DNA from 3 places in the Phreatobacter sp. GW821-FHT04C01 genome. Region 1 is predicted to be linked to each of the others. Evidence: predicted binding sites of a transcription regulator. Region 1 holds the regulator's gene; each other region holds the start of a gene.

The links. Region 1 encodes LexA, which represses DNA repair genes until DNA is damaged. Its sites were predicted from a motif close to TGTTCNNNNTGTGTTCNG; they were not measured.
Region 2: recA (recombinase RecA) is a predicted target of LexA. The motif match lies at 1,711-1,728, and genes of this name have one in related genera.
Region 3: AC07WJ_RS12520 (DNA recombination protein RmuC) is a predicted target of LexA. The motif match lies at 1,561-1,578, and genes of this name have one in related genera.

What each region holds. Positions count from the first base shown of each region.
Region 1 covers NZ_JBWKTP010000004.1:298,082-301,843, reverse strand. The annotation lists gene AC07WJ_RS17370 (beta strand repeat-containing protein) at 1-787, opposite strand, end outside; gene lexA (transcriptional repressor LexA) at 1,277-1,969, shown strand; gene AC07WJ_RS17360 (ComEC/Rec2 family competence protein) at 1,977-3,762, opposite strand, start outside.
Region 2 covers NZ_JBWKTP010000014.1:10,228-13,989, reverse strand. The annotation lists gene alaS (alanine--tRNA ligase) at 1-296, opposite strand, end outside; gene recA (recombinase RecA) at 550-1,629, opposite strand; gene AC07WJ_RS33810 (hypothetical protein) at 1,845-2,303, opposite strand; gene AC07WJ_RS33805 (UCP034077 family protein) at 2,396-2,950, opposite strand; gene AC07WJ_RS33800 (DMT family transporter) at 3,343-3,762, shown strand, end outside.
Region 3 covers NZ_JBWKTP010000003.1:165,944-169,705, reverse strand. The annotation lists gene AC07WJ_RS12525 (pyridoxal phosphate-dependent decarboxylase family protein) at 1-339, shown strand, start outside; gene AC07WJ_RS12520 (DNA recombination protein RmuC) at 344-1,528, opposite strand; gene AC07WJ_RS12515 (SCO family protein) at 1,655-2,278, opposite strand; gene AC07WJ_RS12510 (hypothetical protein) at 2,286-2,456, opposite strand; gene AC07WJ_RS12505 (ligase-associated DNA damage response exonuclease) at 2,553-3,611, shown strand; gene AC07WJ_RS12500 (cisplatin damage response ATP-dependent DNA ligase) at 3,608-3,762, shown strand, end outside.

The DNA.
Region 1 (3,762 bases):
CGGCGGCCTGATCGCCGAACCGGACCCCCGAACTGGTCTGCGCCACGCCGCCGGCCTCGATCGTGCCGCCGAGCTGGATCGCCGCGCGGGCAACGTCCGCACTGGTCGCCGCACGCGCTTCGACCCGGCCGCCGGCCGCATTGATCCGGCCGGTCTGGCGGATCAGCGCGCGCGTCCGGTCGGTATCGGCTGTCGGCACCGCGACCGTCAGGAAGCCGTCGCCCTCGACATCGACCGAGATCCGTTCGCCCGAGCCGAGGCCAACCCGGCCGCCATTGGCACTGATCGTGCCCTCATTGGTGACGCGCCCGCCGATCAGCACCGCGTCGCCGCCGCCCCGGACACGAATCCGGCCCTGGTTGGTGACATCGGCGGAGCGGCCATTGCCGACATAGCGACCGCGGCCGGCCATGAAGTCGTCATTGCCCGTATCGAGCGACGAGGCGGTGAAGCCGGCCGTGTCGACCGAGCCGCTCGGCGTGATCAGGATGCCGTTCGGATTGACCAGGTAGACCTGTCCGTTCGCCTGCACCTGGCCGGCGATCGTCGAGGAGGTCGCGCCGGTGACCCGGTTCAATGTCGCCGATGTGCTGTTCGGCTGCTGGAACGACACCGTTCCACCCTGGCCGACCGAGAACGAATTCCAGTTGATGACGGCGCGCTGCGAGGTCTGGTTGATGGTCAGGGTGCCGCTGCCGGCCGGCGCTATCGTGGCCGAACCGGTGGCGACGCTGCCACCGGTCGGCAAGGTCTGGCCGCGTCCCGCGCCGCCCGCAAGCGGCACCATGGCGGCACAGAGCGCCGCGACGGAGACCGAATGGCGCAGCCACGCACGACCGCCCGAAGCCGGCCGCACCATCCTGGACGCAGAGATCCCCGCCGGAAACGCGGCATCGAGCCCGGTCCCATTCCGCCGCGCATTCATTCCCGACTGCCCCACCTCGTCCTTGCGGGTTTTGCACCCCGATTGAGCCGAGACATGACATGGTTGGCGGGACACTGTCTTCTCATCCAGCGCAGAGCTTCGGGAAAATCGCTCGCGACTTCATCGGGTTGCGCGAAACGCTCTGAATCGTTCATCTGGAAGCGGCCTGCCCGGCGCACATTGCCGCCCATGCAACCGGACGCGACCGGCCGGGCATCGCCAGCCGTCGCGCGCCGATCCCGAATACTTCACGAAATATCAACGCTTGCGGAACACATAAAGAACAGATAGGGACTGTTCATGATCTGTTCGAGCGAGTCGGGCCGATCACATCCAGGGGACGAGCACCCGATGCTGACACGCAAGCAACACGAACTTCTCCGCTTCATCCAGGAACGGCTGAAGGAAAGTGGCGTGCCGCCCTCGTTCGACGAGATGAAGGAAGCGCTGGACCTGAAGTCCAAATCCGGCATTCACCGGCTGATCACGGCGCTGGAAGAACGCGGCTTCATCCGCCGCCTGCCGAACCGCGCCCGCGCGCTCGAGGTCATCAAGCAGCCCGAGCAATCGGCCGGCCCGGCCCGGCAGCGCTTCGCCCCCAGCGTCATCGAAGGTTCGCTCGGCCGCGCACGGCCCCCCGCCACCGAAGACGACGCGGTCATGCCGGTCTCGGTGCCGGTCATGGGCCGGATCGCCGCGGGCGTGCCGCGCGAAGCGATCGAGAACCGCATCAACACCATTTCGGTGCCGCCGGAAATGCTCACGCGCGGCGAACATTACGCACTCGAGGTGCGCGGCGATTCGATGATCGAGGCCGGCATCCTCGAAGGCGACCTGGCGCTGGTCCGCAAGACCGATTCCGCCGAGACCGGCGATATCGTCGTTGCCCTGATCGACGACGAGGAGGCGACCTTGAAGCGCCTGCGCAAGCGCGGCACGTCGATCGCGCTGGAGGCCGCCAATCCAGCCTATGAAACCCGCGTTCTCGGCCCTGACCGGGTGCGGATCCAAGGCAAGCTCGTCGGCCTGATCCGACGCTACTGAGCCGATGTCACCGGTCCGGATCCGGCTCGTCCGGAGCCTCGGTCTCGGACGCCGGCTGAACCGGCCTGGCCACGGCGGCAGCCCCGGCCGGCCTGATCAGGGCAATCGCCTGCCCGGCTGGGCGCGGACGAAACCATGGCCTCCGGCTCGCCGGATCGCGGCCGGTCTCGACCCGATAACCTTCGCCGGCTACAAACAAGGCGACGGCGCCGGTCCATGGCAGGCCGCGCAGGTCGAGGACCGTTGCCCGGCAATCCGCCGGCACGCTGAAACGGGTCACCACGATGCGCGCTTCGCGGCAATCATCGGCGAGCGCCTCCGGGTCGCGCGCATAGGCGATCCGCCCGCCCTGCGGCAGCGCCATGGCGCATCCCACCGCGTCGCAGAGCACGCCGGCGATGAGCGTCTGGTCGGAGGCCAGCCGCGGGTCGGCATCGGCCGCCAGCCAGCGCTGCAGGGTGAAACGGTTGGCACGCGGCGACAGCGCGCGATAGCGCCCGTCGCCGGCGCGCACGGCAACCGTCAGACCTTCGGCATCCACGGCGATCAGCGGCCGCTCCCTGAGCGGCGCGATGGCAAGCCCGAGGGCCGCGAGGGGAATGCCGATCAGCCTCAGCGGCGTCGACAGCATGGCGAGACAGATCAGCCCCATCGACAGGAGCCCGAGCGGCAGCGGGCCGAAGGTCGGCACTTCGAGCTTGCCGCCCGGCCAGGATGCGACCCATTCGGCCACCCTGACGAACAGGTCGACGCTCCAGCCGACCAGCACCCAGACCGGCCGGTCGAGGCCGAGCGGCCAGAGCAGCAGGGCCAGGATCTCCAGCGGCATGGTGACGAATTCGACGATCGGCGCGCCCAGCAGATTGCCGGGCACGCCGTAGAGCTGGATCTGGTTGAAGTGGTAGGCCGCGTAGGGCGTGGTGGCGAGCGAGGCGACGAAGGAGCTCATGGCGAGGCCGGCGACGCCGTTGCTGAGCGCCAGCAGGCCTCGGCCGAGGCCGCGCCGGTCGCCGGCATGGTGTTCGGCCCAGGGCCGGAGCATGGCATAACCGGAGACCAGCGCGAGGGTCGCCGCGAACGACATCTGGAAACTCGGGCCGAGCAGGCTTTCCGGCGCGAGCGTCAGCACCAGCAGCGCGGCCAGCGCCAGGGTTCGCAGCGTCAGCGCGCCGCGCCCGAGCATGACGCCGATCAGCACCACCGCGATCATGATCCAGGAGCGCTGGGTGGCGACCTCGCCGCCGGAGATGACCAGATAGGCGGTCGAAACGACAAGTGCGATGAAGGCCGCCCAGGCCTTCACCGGGCGGTTCAGGGCGAGCGACGGGACCAGGGCCAGGGAGCCGCGCACCGCGACGAAGACCAGCGCCGCGACCAGCGCCATGTGGAAGCCCGAGATCGACAGGATGTGATAGGTGCCGGCCGCTCGCATGGCATCGTTCAGCCCCTCGGGAATGCCGTCGCGCTTGCCGGTGACCAGGGCGTCGGCGACCGCGCCGGCATGGCCGGGAATGGCGGCGCGGATGCGCTCGCTGATGGTCGTGCGGACCCGGTCGAGCTGGGTTCGGAGCCGGACGCCGAGCGGCGCTTCGCCGAGCTCGACCCGCCGGACCTGCCCGATGACGAAACCGCTGGCGCCGATGCCGTTGAAGAAGGCGTCGCGGCCGAAATCGTAGAGACCGGGCCCGGGCGGATCGGCCGGCGGCCGAAGCCGGACCATGAGGCTCAGGGCGGCCCCCGTCTGCGCGCCCGTGGCGCGCCGGCTGGTGACGCGTACCCGCTCCGGCGGCTGG
Region 2 (3,762 bases), on a different contig from region 1:
CCGAAGGAGAAATTGCCGAGCATCTCGAAGAAGGTATGGTGCCGGGCGGTATAGCCGACATTGTCGAGATCATTGTGCTTGCCGCCGGCGCGCACGCATTTCTGCGCGGTGGTGGCGCGCGAATAGGGCCGCTTCTCGACGCCGGTGAAGACGTTCTTGAACTGCACCATGCCGGAATTGGCGAACATCAGCGTCGGATCGTTGCGCGGCACGAGCGGCGAACTGTCGACGACCGCATGGCCGTTCTTGGCGAAGAAATCGAGGAAGGTCTTGCGGATCTGATTGACGCCGGTCATGGCCCGAACTGAGTGTTGGGACGGGAAGCGCCGTCCGATGTCGCATTGGCCGGTGTTTCTAGAGCATTTTCACCACAAGAGGGAACCCGGATTTGCTCATGGCTCGGCGCCGTGCCGTCGCCAGGGGGCGCTGCACCCCGGCCGAGCCGCGAGCCGGCCACGTCTCGCGCCACGAAAGCAGCGCCTTGCGCCCACGAAAAAGGCCGGGACGAACCCGGCCTCGATCGCGATATGGGACAATGGCGGCGCGCCGTCACACCGGCTCTTCGCCATCCGCATCCGCTTCGACCTCGCCCAGGATCTTCTCGGCGATCAGTCCGGAATTCTGCCGGATCGCCGCTTCGATCTTGGCCGACATGTCGGGGTTCTGCTTCAGGAAGGTCTTGGCGTTCTCGCGGCCCTGGCCGAGCCTTTGGCTGTCATAGGAGAACCAGGCACCCGACTTCTCGACCACGCCGGCCTTGACGCCGAGGTCGATGAGCTCGCCCATCTTGGAGACGCCCTCGCCATACATGATGTCGAATTCGACCTGCTTGAACGGCGGCGCCAGCTTGTTCTTGACCACCTTGACGCGGGTCTGGTTGCCGACCACCTCGTCGCGCTCCTTGATCGCGCCGATGCGGCGGATGTCGAGGCGCATGGAGGCGTAGAACTTCAGCGCATTGCCGCCGGTGGTCACCTCGGGCGAGCCGTACATCACGCCGATCTTCATGCGGATCTGGTTGATGAAGATGACCATGGTGTTGGATTTCGAGATCGAGGCGGTCAGCTTGCGCAGCGCCTGGCTCATCAGGCGGGCCTGCATGCCCGGCTGGTTGTCGCCCATCTCGCCTTCGAGTTCGGCGCGCGGCGTGAGCGCCGCCACCGAATCGACCACCACGATGTCGATCGCGCCCGAGCGCACCAGTGTGTCGCAGATTTCCAGCGCCTGCTCGCCGGTATCCGGCTGCGAGATCAGCAGCTCGTCGAGATTGACCCCGAGCTTGCGCGCATAGACCGGATCGAGCGCATGTTCCGCGTCGATGAAGGCGCAGGTGCCGCCACGCTTCTGGCCCTCGGCGATGGTGTGCAGCGCCAGCGTCGTCTTGCCCGACGATTCCGGCCCGTAGATCTCGATGACCCGGCCGCGCGGCAGGCCGCCGATGCCGAGCGCGATGTCGAGACCGAGCGATCCCGTCGAGATCGTATCGATCTCGATCGACTTGTCGCTCTTGCCGAGCCGCATGATCGAACCCTTGCCGAAGGCCCGCTCGATCTGGGACAGGGCGGCGTCGAGCGCTTTGGTTTTATCCATGGAAGAACCTTCAACGAGTCGCAGTGCGGCCTGACTCATGGCGTGAGCTCCTTCGTGCGGCAAGGGGTATGGCTGGAATCTGCCTGTGAATCGACCGTACACGGTTTGTTCTTAACAGCAAGTTCTTTTTTTGTTCTCCCTGGCAAGCCCTGACGGGCGCGGGCATCTACATCTCGGGCATGGCGATACCCGGCATGACCGCCCGCCGCTCCGGCCCGATTCTCCGGCCTGCCGGACGGATACCGGCATGAGCATCAATGCGAGTACGGCCCGGTGAAGCGGTGGTTGTCCGTTCTCGGCGCCCGTTCCCGTTCCGGCGCGGCGCTGGTCTGGAAGCGCCGCCGCACCAGCCCCCATTGAATGGCGATCATCAGCCCCCAGCCCGTCATCACGCTCGCCGACAGCGGCAGGCTGTCGCGCACCGCCAGCGCGGCCCCCCTGCCCTGGACGTCCGTGCCAAGCCCTGTCAGGCACAGGAGCAGGAGAAACCCGGCCATGAGCAGCGAAGCCTGGTCCAGCGCCCGCGGTTCCGAGCCGAGCCAGAAACAGAGCCCCAGGATCCAGAGCGAGACGCAGGCCAGAAGCGGGGTGATGGCGTGGGCCGCGACATAGTCGATATCGCCATGGAAGATCCCAAAAGCGGCCTGGATGACCGTGCAGCCGCCCAGGACAGACAGGACGAAGGCATAGACGAACAAAACGCCGGTCCTCATCGCCCCTCCGATCCATGCCACTGCGGCAGGCCCATTGAGCACCACGATCGCTTTCTCGGCAAACCGCGGGTGGGCTTCCCACCCGGCGGCCGTCACGCCGCCGGCACCGCCTGCTTCACCCCGGAAGAACGGCCAGATCCGACGGAAGCCTGGCGGCGGTCCCCCACCGGTGCCGGCGCCCCTGTACGCCCGGACGGAACGGTGACAAGAGCGCCCTCGCCTGGAGAAGCGTCAAAGCGCGCCGCCCGCGTGCGCGCCGCCTGGCTGAACACGAATGTGAAGATCCGGCCGGCGACGGCGTTGCCCAGCGCATCCGTGAAAGGCAGCGGCGTGCATCTGCGGAGCGCCTCGGTAATGGCGACCGCCACTTGCTCCCGGTCGGCGCCGACCTCGAATGCCTGATAGGTCAAGGCGGGCCTGCCGATCACGCTGCCCCAGCGGTTGAAGCTCATCCGGATCGTGACCGTATAGGAACGGGTCACCTGCGGCGTGCTGAAACAGGCGCGCAGCGCCGGGCCGATCTCGCGCAGGGTATTGATCTTCGGCCGGTTGTCGGTGGGCGCGGCCGCCTGGGCATGGGCCGGTTCGGCGGCGGCCTGGCACGCAAGCCAGGTGGCGATCGCAGCGAGAATGATCCAGGGTTTCATCGACATGGTCCCATGCGCGCCGGAAGCGCTCGCGTGCCGCCGCTTCGGCTGCCGGAACCCGTTCACCATCCGACCGCAAGCCGGCATCACGTCCCACCTCTCCCCGTCCGCGCGTCTCGCAGCGCCGGCGACGCGTGTCGGGCCAAATCATGGCCGTCATGCCCGAACCGCCGTGTCCCCCGCAGTCCCGCCGGCGAACGGCTCGATCCGTCGGCCACGGTCATAGTCGTTCCCATTCACGCACGAGATCAATGTGATTTTTCGACTGCCCCAGCCGCGCGGCTGCCATGACGAGCCGGTCACCGCGCGGTTTTTGCTTGGCGGCGCGGCCGCCGCCTCCTAACCCCGATCCCGTGGCGGCAAACAGGCCTCCGGGCGCACGGAGCGATCGCGTGACGGTTGAGACAGTCAAGACCGGGCAGCCGCCAGCGTCCTCCGCGGCGCTTGCCATCGGCTTCGTGCTGCTTTCGGGCCTGCTCTACGTGTTCGGCTATTCGCTGTCGAAGACGCTGGTCAACACCTATGGGCTCAGCGCCCTGCAGGTGACCTTCCTGCGCTGCGCCCTGGTCCTTGCGGTCAGCCTCGCCGCCATGCCCTGGCCGGCCAGCGGCGTCACCTGGGCGCGTCTCTGGCGGCCGCAACGCGCCTGGGAGCAGCGGGCCGCGGCCGCCGCCCTGGTCGGCTCGAACGTGCTGGCGGTGCTGGCCTACAGCATGATGCCGGTGACGGCCGCCTCCGCTCTCGGCTTCACCGCGCCGCTGCTGCTGACCGCGCTTGGCGGGCTTGTCCTGCGCGAGCGGATTTCGCTTGGC
Region 3 (3,762 bases), on a different contig from region 1:
GGTATCGCGGGCTACAAGCAGGCGGCCCGGGAACTGATGGAATTCGTCGATGGCTACCGCGCCGGAATCGAGGCGATCGCGGGCCTGAAAATCATCGGCGACCCACATCTGTCGATCGTCGCCTATGGCTCCGACACATTCGACATCTTTCGCGTCGCCGAGGCGATGAGCGGCAAAGGCTGGCTCCCGGGCCTGCTGCAAAAGCCGAAGGCCATCCATCGGATGATGTCGCAACTGCACGCCCTCGGCCTCCAGGATTACCTGTCGGACCTGCGCGCCGCGGTCGAGACCGTGCGGGCGGATAGCGGCCGGCAGGCACGGATCGAAGCGATCTATTGAGCGGCTATTCGGCTGCCAGCGAGCCCTTGAGCGGCAGCTTGGCGAGCACTTCTCCGGCGGCCGGCGGCTCGTCGAATTCGAGCGCCTCAATGCGGCCCCCCCGCTTGGCGATCTTGTCGGCCGAGGTCAGGATCTGGCCGAGATCCTCGTTGGCCTGGCCGAAATGGCGCTGCAGGTTCAACACCCGGTCCGACAGGCGCGAGACGTCGTCGAGCAGCAGGCTGACCTCCTTCTGGATGACGCGCGCCTCGTCGCGCATGCGCTCGTCCTTCAACAGGCCCTGCACCACCTGGATCGCCAGCATCAGGAGCGAGGGCGAGACCACCATCACGCGGGCGCGAAAGGCCTTCTGCATGACGTCGTCGAAATGCTCGTGCAGGTCGGCATAGATGCCTTCCGACGGCACGAACATCAGCGCCACCTCCTGGGTCTCGCCCGGGATCAGGTATTTCTCGGAAATGTCCTTCACATGCACCGCGAGATCCTGGCGCAGCCGCTGGGCCGCCATGCGGCGCAATTCCTCCGCCTTGGCCTCGCGCCAGAGCGTGATCGATTCGAGCGGGAACTTGGCGTCGACGACCAGGCCGCGCGGGTCGCCGGCGAGCCGGATCGTGGCGTCCGGGCGCTTGCCCGACGACAAAGTCGGCTGCAATTCGTAGCCGTTGCGCGGCAGGCCGTCCTGCAGGATCGCCTCCATCCGGCCCTGGCCGAAGGCACCGCGCGCCTGCTTGTTGGCGAGCACATCCTTCAGCGAGACGACCTGTCCGGCGAGATCGGTCAGGTTCTTCTGGGCCGAATCGATCACCGCCAGCCGCTCGTTCAGCTTGCCGAGATTTTCCACCGTGGTGCGGGTCTGGCCTTCCAGCGACAGGCCGAGCCGGGTGCTCATGCCATCGAGCCGTTCGCCGAGCGATTTCGACAGGTCGAACTGACGGGCGTGCAGGCTTTCGACCATGGCCTGCATGCGTCCCGCCATCTGGGCCTGGGCGCGGTTCATCTCGCCCATGCGCTCCTCGAGCTCCTGGGCATGGATGACCGCGCGTTCCGCCTCCATGGCGCGCGCCGCCGCCTGCCGGCGCATGGCGGCGAACAGCACCATGAGCAGCGCGAGAGAAAGGCCGAGGAGAGCGAGCACGCCTTCGCCCGCTGTGATCGGACGGCCGGCAATGACGAGAACGACATCGGACATGGCCGCCAACCTAGACGATTCGGCCCATTCGTGCGAACGAAGAGGGAACATCGTTGACGGAACCTTGCCGGGGCTCCTCGGCACCGGGCATGCGTCGCCAACGCCTGAGGTCGTTGACGGACCTTGCTACATGTATTTGCGCAGGTCGCTCGCCGCGACAGCCGGATCACGCTGGACATCGAAGGTCGAGACGAAATGGCCGTTGCGATCCATCAGATAGACGAAGACCGTGTGGTCCATGGTGTAGTTGCCGCCGTCCTGCGGCACCTTGCGGGCGAAGGCGCGATAAGCGCGCATGGCCTGGGCCACCTGCTCCTCGGTGCCGGTCAGGCCGAGGATGCGCGGATGGAAGCTGCCGAGATAGGTGGCGAGCAATTCCTTGGTGTCACGCGCCGGGTCGACGGTGACGAAGGCGACATTGACACGCTGTGCATCCGGGCCGAGCCGGTCGAGCACCTGGGTCATCTCGAACAGCTTGGTCGGGCAGATGTCGGGGCAATGGGTGAAGCCGAAGAACACCAGGCTCGGCTTGCCGGCGAGATCCTTCTCGGTCACCGGCTTGCCGGTCTGGTCGACCAGCGAGAAGGCGCCGCCAATGGCGGAGGGGCCGCTCGCCACCGCGCCACCACGCGGCATGGTCAGCCAGACCACCACGGCGAGCGCGCTCAGGCCGGCGATCAGCAGGGCGAATGACAGGATCAGGGCGGCGGAGCGCGGGCGCGGCGCGCCCGGCGAAGGGGGTTGGGTCATGGCGATCTCAGAAACACCAGGCGAGGCCTGCGGCGAGCGTGTCGAGAAACACCTTCGACCCCTGTGTCCACCACAACAGGCTGGCGGTCAGCATGAGCGCGGCGACACCGCCGCCGAGCGCCCAGCGCGCCAGCCGCGGCGTCCGATCGGTCGAGCTATGGGCGGTTTCAAGGCTCATGCGTTCTATTTAAGCGAGCCGGGCGCGCAAAGCAAAACACGGAGCCGAGAAGATCCGGCTCTTTTCGTCGCGGCAGGGAGTACCTAATTGCTTGCCATGCGTCCCGAAGACCTGCTCCAGCCGACGCCCCAGGGGCTCTATTGCCCGCCGGCGGGTGTGCATATCGATCCGCTCAGGCCGGTCAGGCGCGCCCTGATCACCCATGGCCATTCCGACCATGCCCGCGCCGGCCACGATGCGGTGCTCGCGACCGCGCCGACACTGAAAGTGATGGCGATCCGTTATGGCGAGGATTTCGCCGGCACGACCCAGGCCGCGGCGTGGCGCGAGCCGGTCGTCATCGACGGCGTCAGGTTCAGCTTCCATCCGGCCGGTCATATCCACGGCTCGGCCCAGATCGCGGTGGAACATGCCGGCCTCAGGATCGTCGTTTCCGGCGATTACAAGCGGGCCCATGACCCGACCGCCGAGACGTTCGAGGTGGTGCCCTGCGGCGTCTTCATCACCGAGGCGACCTTCGGCCTGCCGGTGTTCCGCCATCCCGAGGCCGGCGACGAGGTCGCCAAGCTTCTCGCCTCGGTCGCGCTGTTTCCCGAGCGGGCCCATATGGTCGGGGCCTATTCGCTCGGCAAGGCGCAGCGGGTCATGGCGCTGATCCGGCAGGCCGGTCATGCCAGGCCGATCTACATTCACGGCGCCATGGAAAAACTGACCCGCTTCTACGCGAGCGAGGGTTTCGATTTCGGCGAGATCCGGCTGGCCAAGGATGTCGACAAAAAGGACCTCGGCGGCGCCATCGTGATCTGCCCGCCGGGATCGATGAAGGACCTGTGGGCTCGGCGCTTCCCGGATCCGGTGACCGCCTTCGCCTCGGGCTGGATGCGGGTGCGCGCCCGGGCCAAGCAAGGCGGCGTCGAATTGCCGCTGGTCATTTCCGACCATGCCGACTGGGACGAGCTCGGCCGGACCATTGTCGATACCGGGGCCGGCGAGGTCTGGGTCACCCATGGCCAGGAGGATGCGCTGGTGCATTGGTGCGGCACGAAGGGCCTGAAAGCGAAGCCGCTCCGGCTGGTCGGTTATGGCGACGAGGGCGAAGCCGAGACGCCGGCCGCGGAGCCGCTGACCGCGCCGCCGGCGGAGCCCGCCGGATGAACCGCTTCGCCGCCCTGCTCGACCGGCTCGCCTATGAGCCCCGGCGCAACGCCAAGCTCCGGCTGATCAGCGATTACCTGCGCGCCACTCCGGATCCCGAGCGCGGCTTCGCGCTCGCCGCCATGACCGGCGCGCTGACCTTCCAGCACGC